Regions from separate parts of the Rhizobium sp. NPDC090279 genome, predicted to be linked through region 2. Evidence: riboswitches for the same ligand, from Rfam matches in the RefSeq annotation. Region 2 holds a riboswitch; the other holds the start of a gene.
What was found. A riboswitch is a leader RNA that binds a small molecule or an ion and turns the genes downstream of it on or off. The one in region 2 is predicted to bind S-adenosylmethionine.
Positions count from the first base shown of each region.

Region 1 (7,514 bases), on a different contig from region 2:
CGTGATGTCGACCCGGCGGCGGCGGTTGTCCTTCCACACGCCTTCATAGAGGCAGTTGTGAAAGTAGAAATACTCCATATGCCGGAACTCCGAGCGGGCGGCAGAGAAGAGTTCTTCCACGACGCGGATATGGTCGTCCATCGAGCCGCCGACGTCGAAGAACATCAGGAGCTTGACGGCGTTGCGGCGCTCCGGCCGCGTCTGGACATCGAGATAGCCATGTTCGGCGGTCGAGCGGATAGTGCCGGAGAGATCGAGCTCCTCGGCCGCTCCCTCGCGCACCCAGCGGCGCAGGCGCTTCAGCGCCACCTTGATATTGCGAGTGCCGAGCTCGACGCCATCGTCGAGATTCTTGAAGTCGCGGCGATCCCAGACTTTCACCGCGCGGCGGTTGCGCGAGGTTTCCTGGCCGATGCGCACGCCTTCCGGATTGTAGCCATAGGCTCCGAAGGGCGAGGTGCCGGCCGTGCCGATCCATTTCGAGCCGCCCTGATGCCGGCCCTGCTGCTCGGCCAGCCGCTGACGCAGCGTCTCCATCAGTCTGTCGAAGCCGCCGAGCGCCTCGATTTCTCGTCTTTCCTCTTCGGTCAGATACCGCTCGGCGAGCTTGCGCAGCCATTCTTCGGGGATGGACCTCGGCTCAACCGTTTCCCCATCGGCATCGCCGCCGATCGCTTCGACACCGCGAAAATAGTCGGCGAAGACCTGGTCGAAGCGATCGATGAAACGCTCGTCCTTGATCAGCGTCGTTCGGGCCAGATAGTAGAAGGCCTCGACGTCATAGTCGGCAATCCCTTCTTCCATTCCCTCAAGCAGCGACAGGAACTCCCGGAGCGTCACCGGCACCTTCGCTTCCTTCAGCTTCAGGAAGAAGGGAATGAACAGGGCTCAAGTCCTTTCCTGGCCGATCTCCTCCAGATCATACGGCGTGGTCTGGTAGATCTCGTTGATCCAATTGCCGAAGAACAGGTGCGCGTGGCTGCGCCAGCGGTTCTGCGGCGGAATTTCCGGGTCGTTGTGCGGGAAGTAGTTGTGCGGCATCTTGATTGGCACGCCCGCATTCACATCCCGGAAGTACTCGTCCGCCAGCGAGGTGGAATCATACTCCACGTGATTGAACATGTAGAGCCGGTTGCAGGCCTGTTCATGCACGAGACAGACGCCCATCTCGCTCGAATCCATCAGGATCTGCAGGCCGGGCACCTTTTCGATGTCGGCGCGCTTCACTTCCGTCCAGCGCGAGACCGGAATGGCGAAATCGTCGGAGAAGCCGTTGAGGTAGACCGAGGAGGGCTTCAGGTTCTGGTGGCGGTAGACGCCGAATGCCTTCTCCGTCAGCGTATATTTCGGCACGTTGTGGAAATGGTAGACTGCGGCCATCGCGCCCCAGCAGACGTTGAGCGTCGAATGGACATTGGTGGCCGTCCAGTCGAAGATCTCCTGCATTTCGTTCCAGTAGGTGACGTCTTCATAGTCCAGCAGCTCGATCGGCGCGCCCGTGATGATGAAGCCGTCGAACTTGCGGTGCTTCACCTCTTCCCAGGTCTCGTAGAAAGCAAGCAGGTGCTCCTCGGAGGTGTTCTTGGCCTTGTGCGCGCCGATGCGCACCAGGGAAAACTCCACCTGCAGCGGCGATGCGCCGACCAGGCGCGCCATCTGGACCTCGGTCTTGATCTTGTTCGGCATGAGGTTGAGAAGCCCGATCTGAAGGGGGCGGATATCCTGACGGAACGCCACCGTTTCGGTCATCACCCGCACGCCCTCGGTTTGGAGGGTTTCAAATGCGGGCAGTGTATCGGGAATCTTGATGGGCATTGTTTTCACTCGCCAAATACAAAAAAACCGGCCGCGATCATGAATCGCTACCGGTCCGCACGCGGCCCTTTAGCGATTTATTTAACGTGGCTGCAAGCCGGCCGGCCAAATCACCACAATAGAGTTCCATAAACCTGCTGCGGCAGTGGGTCAATGGGCAAGCTCCTGGCGCCGGAGGTCGCGGCGGACATCGTGTCAATAGGCGTTCCAGGCGCTGCCGTCATGACTGCTGAGGGAAATCCACGCTTGTTGTGACGTCCCGCCAGGCGTCGAAGTTTGCCTTGAGGCTGTCGAGACGTCCGTAGGCTACCCTGAGGGCTGATGCGCCAAGCAGCAGCCGAAGCGGCGGCTCCTTCGAACTGACGGCCTCAATGATGGCTGATGCCGCCTTGGCGGGGTCGCCCGGTTGCGATCCGGATGCAGCCCGGGTTGCTGCCCGCCGCTTCCCGGCTGTTTCCGTGTAGTCGTCGATCACAATCGGGGATTCGACCATCGACCGGCCCGCCCAGTCGGTGCGGAAAGCGCCTGGTTCGACAATCAGCACCTTGATGCCAAGTGGCGCGACCTCGTGGGACAGCGACTCGGATAGAGCTTCCACCGCAAATTTTGTGGCATGGTAATATCCTGTCGCACCAAAAGCCACGAGGCCACCAAGAGAGGAGATATTGACGATCGTGCCGCTGCGTCGCGCTCGCATCCCGGGAAGAACAGCTTTCGTGACATCGAGCAGACCAAAAACATTGGTCTCGAACTGCGCACGGATTTCCCGGTCTTCGCCCTCTTCGATGGCGGCAAGGTAGCCATAGCCAGCCGCGTTGACCAATACGTCGATACCGCCAAGGCTTGCTTCAATATCCGAAACCACCTGCATGACGTTGGCATGGTCCGTAACGTCAAGCTTCTTTATTGTCAGCTTCTGCGGAAATCGCTCCGAGATATCCCCGAGGCTGTCGGGGTGGCGGGCGGTAGCAGCTACGGAAAATCCAGCCTCCAGAGCCGCCACGCAAATTGCGCGGCCAAGGCCGGACGATGCTCCCGTGATGAGCCAGACAGGGTTTTCATTCGTCATCATTGTTCCTTTCATGCCTTCAAAAATTCATGGCATTGCTCCTCAGATATTGCCTCGGGAGGTCGGGGAACCTAGATCAAAACCACCATCTTTAAATACAATCCTACCAAACCAACATCGAGCACCTGCGAGTGATGCATGGAAACGGCGCAAGAACGGCTAATCGATTTGCTTCAGTTTCACTGCCGGGGTAGCAGGACGCCTACCTTGGTGCCGGGACTGACCCTGTTTCGAAGCAACCAGGTCACAAAGCCGGTAAGGAGCTTCTACGACCCACGCTTGTGCATCGTTCTTCAAGGCCGCAAACAGATCCTGGTAGGGCATCGTCGAGTCGAGATAGGGCCGGAACACTACCTTGTCGTCGTCATCGATGTTCCGGTGTCGGCCAATGTCGTCGAGGCGGAGCCATCGAGACCGCATTTGTCGCTCACGATTGATCTTGATGCGAAAATGGTGGCTGAAGCCATCGTCGAGGGCGTTGCCGAAATTCCTTTGGGCGGCAAAAGCAGCGTCGACACTGCAACTCTAACCGTCGACATTTTGGAGCCGGTCGAGCGATTGGTGCGGCTTCTCGACCGGCCGGGGGACATCAAGACACTCGCGCCCTTGATTCACAAGGAACTCTACTACCGCTTACTGCAAGGCGAACTCGGCGCCATGGTCGGCCAGCTCGGAACGGCCGGCTCCCGCCTGGCGCGTATCGCGGGCGCTACCGCGTGGATCAGCACGAATTTTCGCAAGTCGCTGAAGATAGAGGAGCTTGCGAGTGAGGCGGGCATGAGCGTCACGTCTTTTCATCGAAATTTTAAAGCGGCCACTTCCTTTAGCCCGCTGCAATTTAGGACACGTCTTCGCCTCCATGAAGCTCGCAGACAGATCATGCTGAAGCAGGCCAAGATCGGTACGATTGCGTTCGACGTGGGATATGAAAATCAGTCCCAGTTCAATCGAGAATATAAAATGATGTTCGGTGTCTCACCGAGAGAAGACGCATTGCCTCTGGAGCAGGGATAGGCCACCTCCATATCGACCGAAGGCCTGCGGCGCTATTTGCCCTGCCCGCGCGCCATGAAGGCCAGCCGTTCGAAGAGATGGACATCCTGCTCGTTCTTTAGCAGCGCGCCATGCAGCTTCGGCAGCGCGTTCTTCGCATCCGCGCGCAAAGTGGCGGGATCGACGTCGTCGGCGACCAGCAGGCGTATCCAGTCAAGGGCTTCGGAGGTCGAAGGCTTCTTCTTCAGGCCCGGCACGTCGCGGATTTCGAAGAATTGCGTCAGCGCGGCATGGACAAGGGCCTGTTTGATGCCGGGATAGTGAACCTCGACGATGCGCGTCAACGTCTCCGCGTCGGGAAAGCGGATATAATGGAAGAAACAGCGGCGCAGGAACGCGTCCGGCAACTCCTTCTCGTTGTTTGAGGTGATGATGACGATCGGCCGGATCGCGGCCCGGATGGTCTCGCCGGTTTCGTAGACATGGAATTCCATGCGGTCGAGTTCCTGCAAGAGGTCGTTCGGGAATTCGATGTCGGCCTTGTCGATTTCGTCGATCAGCAGCACGCATTTCTTCGGCGCGGTGAAGGCCTGCCAAAGCTTGCCCTGGCGGATATAGTTGCTGATGTCGTGAACTCTGATGTCGCCGAGCTGGCTGTCGCGCAGGCGCGATACCGCATCATATTCGTAAAGGCCCTGCTGCGCCTTCGTCGTCGATTTGACGTTCCACTCGATGAGGTCCAGGCCAAGGGCGGCAGCGACTTGGCGGGCCAGTTCCGTCTTGCCCGTGCCGGGTTCGCCCTTTACAAGAAGCGGGCGCTCCAGCCGGATGGCGGCGTTAACGGCCACCATCAGGTCCTTGTCGGCGATATAGTCGGCAGTTCCTTGAAATTGCATCGGAAGGCTTTCTCAACATTTCACGGGCAAGCTAGTTGCTGACCTAATTCGGTTCAAGGCGCGAAACCGTGTATATAGGAACGTGATCGCACTGATCTATTGCAAGGATAGACATGGGGGCGGGTCATGATTAACTGACGGGATGTGCGTCGCAGGGAAGTGCTGATGGCAGTTGAAGCGCAAGCCAAGCCGAATATCCAGGGAAATGAGCAGGTCGGATATGATTTGAGCCTCTTCTTTCGGCTGAGAATGATGTTCTCCGCCTTCTGGAATTCGCCGGTACGCATCAAGATCATTTCCCTGACCGTCGCGCTCTTCGTGATCATATTGGGCACGGCCTATGTGCAGGTGTTGCTCAACAACTGGAATGCGCCCTTCTACGATTCGCTGGCAAGGCGCGATATCACCGCCTTCTTCCATCAGCTCGGCGTCTTCGCCATCATCGCCGGCTCGCTTCTGGTCCTCAACGTCATCCAGGCCTGGCTCAACCAGATGACCGCGCTTTATATGCGCGAAGGCCTGGCGAGGGACCTGGTGAACCAGTGGCTGCAGGCCAAGCGGGCGCTTCGCCTTGCCTCCTCCGGCCTCATCGGCGTCAATCCCGATCAGCGTCTCCATGAGGATGCCCGCAATCTGGCCGAAAGTACCACAGGCCTCGCCATCGGTCTGGTGCAGGCGACGATCCTGCTCCTGAGCTTCATCGGCGTGCTCTGGGAGCTGTCCAGCGGCATGGTCTTTCATCTCAGAGGCATGAATTTTTCCATTCCGGGCTATATGGTCTGGGCAGCGATCCTGTATGCCGGATCGGCTTCGTTCCTCAGCCAGTTCGTCGGCCGTCGCCTGGTGCGCCTGAATGCGGATCGCTATTCGAAAGAGGCCGAGCTGCGCTTCGCGCTCATGCATGCCAACGAGCACATGCCGGCGATCACCATTGCCGGCGGCGAGGAAAACGAGCGCCGGCGGATCAATCTCGATATCTCGGCCGTTCTTGCCGTCATCCGCCAGCTCGCCATCGCCAACACAAACCTGACCTGGGTTTCCGCCGGTTACGGCTGGCTGGTGCTGATCATCCCCATCCTCGTTGCCGCACCCGCCTATTTCTCCGGCGGGCTGACCTTCGGCCAGCTGATGGTGGCTGTCGGCGCCTTCAATCAGGTCAATTCGGCCTTGCGTTGGTATGTCGCCAATTTCGGCCCGATCGCCGAATGGCGCGCCACGCTGATGCGCGTCACCGATTTCCGCAAGGCGCTGACGGAGATGGACGACAAGACGCCGATGCCGCACACCCTCGTCTTCGAGAAGGCCGAGCCCGGCAAGATGGTGTGGACCGACCTGGAGGTCTCGACGAAGACCAATGACGAGGCCACGGAGAATGGTTTCCTGATCGCCGAGGGCACGGTGACGATCAATGCCGGCGAGCACGTCATGATCAACGGCGATCACGGCGTAAACCGGAGATTGCTGTTCGAGGTGTTGGCGCATCAATGGTATAGCGGCGCGGGAACGGTCAGCCTGCCGCCGATGGAGGACATGCTGTTCGTGCCGCACACGCCCTATGTGCCGACCGGCACGCTCAGGGAGGCAATCTGTTTCCCGGATGATAGGGACGCCTATGACGACGCCGCCGTCGATGAGGTCATGGACAGGGTAGGCCTCAGCCGCCTGAAGAGCCGTCTCGACACGCAGGCCCGCTGGGACCGGTTGCTGGACACCGAAGAGCAGAAAGCCGTCGGCTTTGCGCATCTGCTGCTGGCTAAGCCGAAATGGATCGTCCTTGACGATGCCTTTGAGGGGCTGGAGGCCGAAGTTCAGGCGAAGGCCTGCGCCATGCTGGCGGAACTCACGGATGCGACCATGATCTATATCGGCCGCTCCGAGGCCTATATGCACGCGATGTCGCCGCGCGTCCTGCATTTGCAGGCCCTGGCGCCGCACGAGCACAGCATCGAGACCAATACTCCTTCCGAATCCGCCGATGCGAAGCCGAAAGAAGAGAAGAAAGCCAACACGCCGTAATGCGATTTTGCAGATGTTGGCAAGCCGGCGTGGTTTCGACCCGCCCGAAACGCAAAACGCCCCGTCACCAGGACGAGGCGTTCTTCAATGCGGTGGAAAGCTGATCGCTCAGTCCTTGGCGCGTTCCACGTAGGAATTGTCTTCCGTCGCGATGACGACGCGGGTGCCTGCGTTGATGTGCGGCGGCACCAGGGTGCGGATGCCGTTCGACAGCATGGCCGGCTTGTAGGAAGAGGATGCCGTCTGGCCCTTGACGACCGGCTCGGTCTCGGTGATCTCAAGCGTCACGTGGCGCGGCAATTCGAGCGCCAGCGGAATGCCTTCGTGGATCGACAGGATGCAGGTCATGCCTTCCTGCAGATAGGCCTTCTGGTCGCCCATGGTGTCGACGTCGACGACGACCTGGTCGTAGGTGGCCGGGTTCATGAAGTGGAAGCCTTCGCCGTCCTCATAGAGATACTGGAAGTTGACGTCTTCGACGAAGGCGCGTTCGACCTGCTCGGTCGTGCGCCAGCGCTCGGAGACCTTCACGCCATCGACGATGCGGCGCATGTCGACCTGGGTGACCGGCGTACCCTTGCCCGGATGAAAGTTCGCGGCGGTGAGAACGACGTAGAGCTTGCCGTCGACGTCGAGAACGTTGCCCTTGCGGACGGAAGAGGCGATGACCTTGACCATAAGACTTCCTTGTAACGCTGCGTTTTGCGTCGTAGAGGGACTGTGAA
Region 1 covers NZ_JBIVYI010000007.1:331,662-339,175, reverse strand. The annotation lists gene ACIQWP_RS19680 (VWA domain-containing protein) at 1-885, opposite strand, end outside; gene metA (homoserine O-succinyltransferase) at 889-1,815, opposite strand; SAM riboswitch at 1,865-1,942, opposite strand; gene ACIQWP_RS19670 (oxidoreductase) at 2,036-2,884, opposite strand; gene ACIQWP_RS19665 (AraC family transcriptional regulator N-terminal domain-containing protein) at 3,023-3,898, shown strand; gene ACIQWP_RS19660 (AAA family ATPase) at 3,931-4,773, opposite strand; gene ACIQWP_RS19655 (ABC transporter ATP-binding protein/permease) at 4,939-6,789, shown strand; gene efp (elongation factor P) at 6,898-7,467, opposite strand.
Region 1: linked by a shared signal. The riboswitch ahead of metA (homoserine O-succinyltransferase) and the one ahead of ACIQWP_RS10125 (O-succinylhomoserine sulfhydrylase) in region 2 are both predicted to bind S-adenosylmethionine.

Region 2 (7,514 bases):
GCATGCGCAATACAAGCTGGCGGTTTTCGAGCAGATCCGCCAGCGGCACCAGGAAAAACAGGCCGACGGCATAGCCGAGCAGCGAGGCCATGGCCACCAGGCCCGCGCCGCTTTCGGAAAAGCCGAGCGACGGGCCGACGATGCCGACCAGCGTCTGCGGCGCGAAAAGATTGATGATGATGACGCCGGTGGCGATCGCGAACAACAATGTCGAAGGAGCGGCCGCAGCCGTAGAGACATCATCCTCACGCTGCTCGTTCACCACACATTCGGGAACTTGGGACATGGGCTCTCCAAATAATTTCTGATAATAAAGATAGCCATGTTTATCGGCTTATTGCATAATGCGGCAATTGAAATGAACTAATAATGATTATGCGAGTTCAGCATGAACATTCATGATTTGGAAGCCTTCGTCGCGGTGGTGGAAACGGGTTCGATCGTTGCCGCCTCCGCGCGCATCAATCTGACCCAGCCGGGCATCACAAGGCGGATACAGAATCTGGAAAACAGCCTTGGCATTGCTCTGCTCGACCGGCAATCGAAACCCTTGAGGCCGACGGCGGCTGGGCGCGAGGCCTATGAACATGGGCGCCGCGTACTGCGCTCGCTCGATGATCTCAAGGCCGGCGTCTCGCCCGGCGGCACGATCGGTGGCGAGTTTCGCCTCGGGATCATGCCTTATCTCTCCGAGGCGGCTCTATCTGCCCCGCTCGATGAATTGCGCAGCCAGTTTCCGCAATTGACGCTGCGCATCGTCACCGGCTGGTCGCCGCAGCTGATCGAACAGGTGGCACACAGCCAGCTCGATGCGGCAACCGTCTGCCTGCCCGAGGGTGTCCAGCCGCCGGAAGATGTCGTCGGCGATGCGCTTGGAGTCCACGGCGTCATTCTCGTCGCCGCGCCATCGCTCGGCATTCCCAGCGAGCCGAGGCTTGAGGAACTTTCCCGCTTCCCCTGGATCATGAACCAGAGCGGCTGCGGCTTCCGCGCCTTCATTCAGCATCGCTTCGAAACCGAGCGCCTGCCTTTCGAGGTCGCCGTCGAGGCGATGAGCGCGGATTTGCGCATGTCATTGGTCGCACGCGGTCTCGGCATCGGCGTTCTCACACCCGCAGCGCTGGCGGACAGCCGCTGGCGCAATGCCGTCGAGATCGTCGAAGCGCCCGACTTCAGCCCGAAAGTCGTCAACTGGCTGGTGCATCGCCCACCGGCAGGCCGGCTTGCCCGCCCGATCGAAACCTTCGGCAAGGCGCTGGCGGAAACGCTAAAAGCGAGAATGCGGCTTCCAGCCTGAGGGCAGGCCTCAGACCGCTGGCGTGTTGACCATCGCCTCGATATTGTAGCCATCGGGATCGAGGACGAAGCAGGCATAGTAATCCGCAGTGTATTCCGGACGCGGGCCGGGAGCACCGTTATCCTCGGCGCCCGCTTCTAGCGCGGCGCGGTGGAAGGCATCGACCTCCGCCCTAGTCTCAACGCGGAAGGCGACGTGCAGGTGCGTCAGAGGCGGCTTGCTGCCGGTATGCTGGATCTCGAACAGGCTGCCATCGCCGACATCGAACGCCCAGAAAACGTCCTCTTTTCCGAAGGACAGACGATACCCCAAAGGTACGAAAGCCCGCTCGTAGAAGGCCTTGCTCCTCTCAAGATCGCTGACTTCGATGGTTATGTGATCGATCATCTTGAGCGCATCCCCACAATTAACGACATAAAGGCAGGCTAAACAGGGATGGCGATTGAGACAACAGCTATTGCACGTGCGCTACCATCTTTAATTGCAACGCCTCGCGAGGACAGGCTATGGTGTTAAGCAGGCCCCTATCCAGTTTCGCTTGCATGCTCGCCTTGGCCATGACGGCATGGGCCGCTCCTGCGCGATCATCGGAACTCGGCATCGACCGCTCCTGGCTTTCTTCGCAGAGCGCGGCGGTTCAGGAAAAGACGCTCAAGGACATCCAAGGTCTGGGTGCCACCTGGTTTCGCGACGGACCGACATCCGGCTCGGCGCGGGGTGTGGCGAATTTCGTGAACGAAGTCCGGCTCGCGAAGCAGGACCATCTGAAGGTCTTGATGACCATCGCCCAGATGGACGAGGACTATGATGTGCCGCTGCAAACCCACGATCACGGCTGGAAGGCGAAGAAACTGAGCCAGATCAATCTTCAAAAATTCACGCAGCGGTTCGAGAACCTGCTCGGCGCATTGAAGGCGGCCGGTCTCACGATCGATGCCGTCGAATTCGGCAGCGAGGATGACAGCTATTATTACGATGCGGACGTGCCATACGACCATCTGGCCACTGCGGGTGAGTTGCACACATGGCTGCGCGGATACGGCGCGTTCCTGAAAACAGGGGCGACCATTCTGCATGATCCTCGCTACTTTCCCGGCGCGAAGATCATCACCTTCGGCATGGCCCATGGCTGCGACCAGTGCGCGGGCCCGCCCCGGCACCTTGCGGACCCGGCCCGGGCCGTCGCCATGTTGAAGAATGTCGACGGTTTCAACTACCTCAGCAATGCGTCCTATCACGTAGACGGCTACGGCACACATATCTATGTGTCGCCGAACTACATTGACGGCGTGGCCACGCAGGTGCTGCGCGCGGATGCTGCCGCACTCGGCGGGGATAAGCCCCTATGGATCACCGAATGGGGGTTTCTCGATCTCAACGCCTTTCCCAACAAAAAGGGCGAGACCCTGAGCCGGTGCATTCAGACGTTTCTCGATACATTCGACAGGCTTCGCACCCAGATCTCAATCGGACCGATGATGTTTTACCGCCACGATATCTGGTTGTCGGACGCATCGGGGAAACTGCTGCCCCAGTCAAAAGTGCTCGCCGCCTATGCAGCGAAGCAATCACCCTGAAATGTAAGGGCGGCGCTCAAGTGTAAGGGAAATGGAGCGGGTGAAGGGAATCGAACCCTCGTATTCAGCTTGGGAAGCTGCTGCTCTACCATTGAGCTACACCCGCCTGACACCTTGAGATGTCCAACAGTTGCCGGCCTCTGTCAAGGCCGGTCGATAAACGATCAAAGCCGGAAGTGCTTGGACAGCTTCAGGCCCTGCGCCTGATAGTTCGAGCCGAGGCCGGAGCCGTAGAGGCTGCTCGGCTGTTCCAGCATGTGCTCGTAAATCAGGCGTCCGACGATCTGGCCGTCTTCGAGGATGAAGGGCACCTCGTGGCTGCGCACTTCGAGCACGGCGCGGCTGCCGCGACCGCCGGCCGGCGCATGGCCGAAGCCCGGATCGAAGAAACCGGCGTAGTGAACGCGGAATTCGCCGACCAGCGGATCGAACGGCGTCATCTCGGCGGCATAATGCGGCGGCACATGCACCGCCTCGCGTGAGACGAGAATGTAGAATTCATCGGGATCGAGAATGAGTTCGGTGCGGCCGCGGCTATAAAGCGGCTCCCAGAAATCGAAGATATCGTGCTGCGCCTTCTTGTCGACATCGACGACGGCCGTGTGGTGCTTGCCGCGATAACCGATCAGGCCTTCCTTGTCGCCGGCAAGATCGATCGACAGCGCAATGCCGCCGCCGGTGATGTTCGGCTTCTTGCTGGCAACCAGCGTTTCCGTTTCGTGCAGCGCCAGCAGCTCCGGTTCGCCAAGCAAGGCCTGGCCGACGCGGAAGCGGATCTGCGACAGGCGCGAGCCACGGCGCACGACGATCGGGAAGGTGCGCGGGCTGATTTCGAGATAGAGCGGACCGGAATAGCCGGCCGGGATCTTGTCGAACTCCTGCGCCCGGTCGGTGATGACGCGGGTGAAGATATCGAGGCGACCGGTCGAGCTCTTCGGGTTGGCGGAGGCAGACATGTCTTCTGGCAGATCGAGCCGTTCCATCAACGGCACGATATAGACGCAGCCGGTTTCCAGCACCGCGCCTTCGGAGAGATCGACGACATGCAGCTTCAGCCAGTCGAGCTTATCGGCAACGAGATGCGATGGACCGGGCATGAAGCTGGCCCGAACGCGGAAAGCATGGGAGCCCAGTCTGAGGTCAAGGCTTGCCGGCTGGATCTGATCGACGTCCAGTTCCCGTTCGCTCGTCAGCCGCCCTGTTTCGAAGAGCGCCGCGATGGCGCGATCCGCCAGAATTCCAGTATTGCGAGCCATCATGCCTCTTTCCCAACCCATGAGCCGGCAAATCCATGTTTGACTTGCAGACCTATCGGCTGATCCAAAATGTTACTGCGACCTTTGCGCATCCAGACGGACGCTCGGGCAATAATTTGCCGCCGACAAAACCAAACTGGGGGAATTGACGCAAGCGGTCAACGGCAGTATTGCAACTTATCCCGTGGTGATTTGGCCGGTCGGCTTGCAGCCACGTTAAACAAATGGCTAAAAAGACCGGGGTTGAACCGGTCTGCTTTTGCGACCGGTTTTTTTGTTTTGAAAGTGGTGATGGCATGAGCAAGACTTGGCGCCCCGCAACCCAGCTCGTTCACAACGGAACGCTCCGTTCGCAGTTCGGCGAGACCTCCGAAGCAATCTATCTGACACAGGGCTTCGTCTACGACACCTCGGAAGCGGCGGAAGCCCGCTTCAAGGGCGAGACGGACGGTTTCATCTACGCCCGTTACGGCAGCCCGACCAACGACATGTTCGAAAAACGCATGTGCGCGCTGGAAGGCGCGGAAGATGCCCGCGCCACGGCTTCGGGCATGGCTGCGGTCACCGCCGCCATCCTCTGCCAGCTGAAGGCCGGTGACCATATCGTTGCCGCCCGTGCCCTCTTCGGCTCGTGCCGCTGGGTGGTCGAGACGCTCGCGCCGAAATACGGTATCGAATGCACGCTGGTCGACGGGCGCTTCGTCGAGAACTGGGAAAAGGCCATCCGCCCCACGACCAAGGTCTTCTTCCTCGAAAGCCCGACCAACCCGACGCTTGAAGTCGTTGACATCGCTGCTGTGGCCAAGCTTGCCAACCAGATCGGTGCCAAGGTCGTGGTCGACAACGTGTTCGCGACCCCGCTCTTCCAGAAGCCGCTGGAACTCGGCGCCCATATCGTCGTCTACTCGGCCACCAAGCATATTGACGGTCAGGGCCGCTCGCTCGGCGGCGTGGTCCTTTCAGACAAGCAGTGGATCGACGAACACCTGCAGGACTATTTCCGCCATACCGGCCCGGCCATGTCTCCCTTTACCGCCTGGACGCTGCTGAAGGGCATCGAGACGCTGCCGCTGCGCGTTGCGCAGCAGACGGCGAATGCCGCCAAAGTGGCCGATTTCCTGGCCGAGCAGGGCAACAAGGTCGCCCGCGTGATCTATCCCGGCCGCAAGGATCACCCACAGGCCGATATCATCGCCAAGCAGATGACCGGCGGCTCGACGCTCGTGGCCTTCGAACTGAAGGGCGGCAAGGAAGCAGCCTTCAAGCTGCAGAACGCGCTGGAGATCGTCAAGATCTCCAACAATCTCGGCGACTCGAAGAGCCTGATCACCCATCCGGCCACCACGACGCACAAGAACCTCACCGACGAGGCCCGCGCCGAACTTGGCATTTCGCCGGGCACCGTGCGCTTCTCTGCTGGTATCGAGGACAGCCAGGATCTGGTCGAGGATTTCGCCCGCGCTCTTGAGCAGGTTTCGGCCTGATATCAATCGAGCCGCCCGGATTTTCTCCGGGCGGCTCGATCTCTCTGTTCTCTCGCAATTCCGGACGGAAAACCGCTACGCACTTTTCCTGGAATTGCTCTAGTCGGGCAATGACGGCACATGGCAGCTCGTCAGCTGGCGGCCTTGAATTGAACCTGGCCGTTGTTCAGGAAGACCATCTTGTCGAACAGCGACAGATCCAGCGGGTTCGGCAGACGAACATCCGAGAGATCGGGCACGGGTTTCAGCGCCGGATCATAGGAGCGATCAATCTGCGAGATGAAGACGACGATGACGCCTCTGGCGCGCGCAAACGCCTTCAACGTCTGAACCTGGATCATCAGCTCCGGCTTTTCCCGCTTCTGATCAAGCAACTGCAGAAAATCGACCACCGCCAGCGTGCCGCGCGACGCCTGTCCCAGCCTATCGACGATGTAGTCGGCGCTGATGGCGTCGGAATTGTCGAACTCGAACAGATCGGCAAATTCCGCATGATCGGCACCGATGGCCGGGAAACGGTCCAAAACGACCTTCTCCGTGTCTTCCAGCGTGAAGAAGACGCTGCGGTTGCCTGATTTCATGGCTTCGACGGCGAGCCTCAGGCTCATCAGCGTCTTGCCATGGCCGGGCCTTGCGCCAATCAGCACGAGATCGCCCGAGCTCAATCGCGAATACAGCTCGCTGACGGGAACGGCAGTCCTGGTCCTCGCCGCAAGCAAGCTCCAGCCTTGAAAACCTTCACCGGCCGCAATGCGATCCAGTGCGGCATGCAAGGGTATGTTCTGCTGGCGGGACAGCAGCCTCGCCTTGCGCTTCAAATGATAAACAGGGGCGGAAAGCCTCATCAAAACCTCCTATTGCGAGCAGTGACCGCAACCCCTCCTTATGCCAGGCGCTCAAACAGTCGGTTTGGATATCGACGACCCTGCATGAAATATACTTTCCCGAATGGAGGGGGGAGGCACGGGCCATGCCAGAATCAGATCATAGCCGAAATCCGCTTGCCGGGGAATCTCAGGCAAGACCTGCTTGAGGAACAATAGGAGAGGCACAGGGGTTATATGGCCTGGAGGTTTTCATGACCCGCGATCAGATCTGACGGTCGACCCCTGAAGTGAACCTTCAATTGCGGCAAGCCTATCTGTGCGCCGCGCGATCCGCTGACGGGCATTGTGGTAGACAAGACCAAATGACGAGCGGAACGAGATACTTTGAGGGCAAATCACTAATCTTTTTCATCAGCCATAATAGCTGAATTTCGGAACGCTTGATCTCCATGGGCGAGATTTCATCACACCGTTCCTTGACGGAACGGATCGGTTATAGGATACCGCTAAATATCCTGCACTTTGCGGGAGTAGTGGAAAGCGGATAATATGCCGCAGACTTGAAAATGCTGAAACGGCAATGGGGGCTTGAAGGAGCGCTCGGCGTTTCAGGGCAGTGGCAAGGTATCAGGCATGTATCGCGCCCTAACACGCGACATCGAGGTTGTAGTAGAGCCGTTCTATCTGGAGGAGCAATCCGATCCGGACGACGATCGCTATGTCTGGGGATACCGCATCGTTATTTCCAACCACTCGAAGGAAGCCGTGAAGCTGGTGACGCGCTATTGGCACATCACCGACATGAACGGCATCGTGGATGAAGTGACCGGCCCCGGTGTCGTCGGCGAGCAGCCGCATCTGAAACCCGGCGATATCTACGAATATTCCTCTGGCTGCCCACTGGACACGCCATCAGGCATGATGTTCGGCCATTACCAGATGGAGACGGACAAGGGGGAGCTCTTCCATGTCAAGATCCCCGCCTTTTCGCTGGATACGCCGAACCTGCTGCGCACGCTGAACTGAGCGCAGCAACTGGGCAGCGTCAGGCCACTTCTATCTCGGACACTTCG
Region 2 covers NZ_JBIVYI010000003.1:431,427-438,940, reverse strand. The annotation lists gene ACIQWP_RS10155 (MFS transporter) at 1-286, opposite strand, end outside; gene ACIQWP_RS10150 (LysR family transcriptional regulator) at 389-1,297, shown strand; gene ACIQWP_RS10145 (VOC family protein) at 1,307-1,684, opposite strand; gene ACIQWP_RS10140 (hypothetical protein) at 1,849-2,874, shown strand; tRNA gene ACIQWP_RS10135 (tRNA-Gly) at 2,907-2,980, opposite strand; gene ACIQWP_RS10130 (2'-deoxycytidine 5'-triphosphate deaminase) at 3,039-4,133, opposite strand; SAM riboswitch at 4,305-4,383, shown strand; gene ACIQWP_RS10125 (O-succinylhomoserine sulfhydrylase) at 4,427-5,614, shown strand; gene ACIQWP_RS10120 (DNA helicase) at 5,746-6,459, opposite strand; gene apaG (Co2+/Mg2+ efflux protein ApaG) at 7,075-7,467, shown strand; gene ACIQWP_RS10110 (Hsp33 family molecular chaperone) at 7,487-7,514, opposite strand, start outside.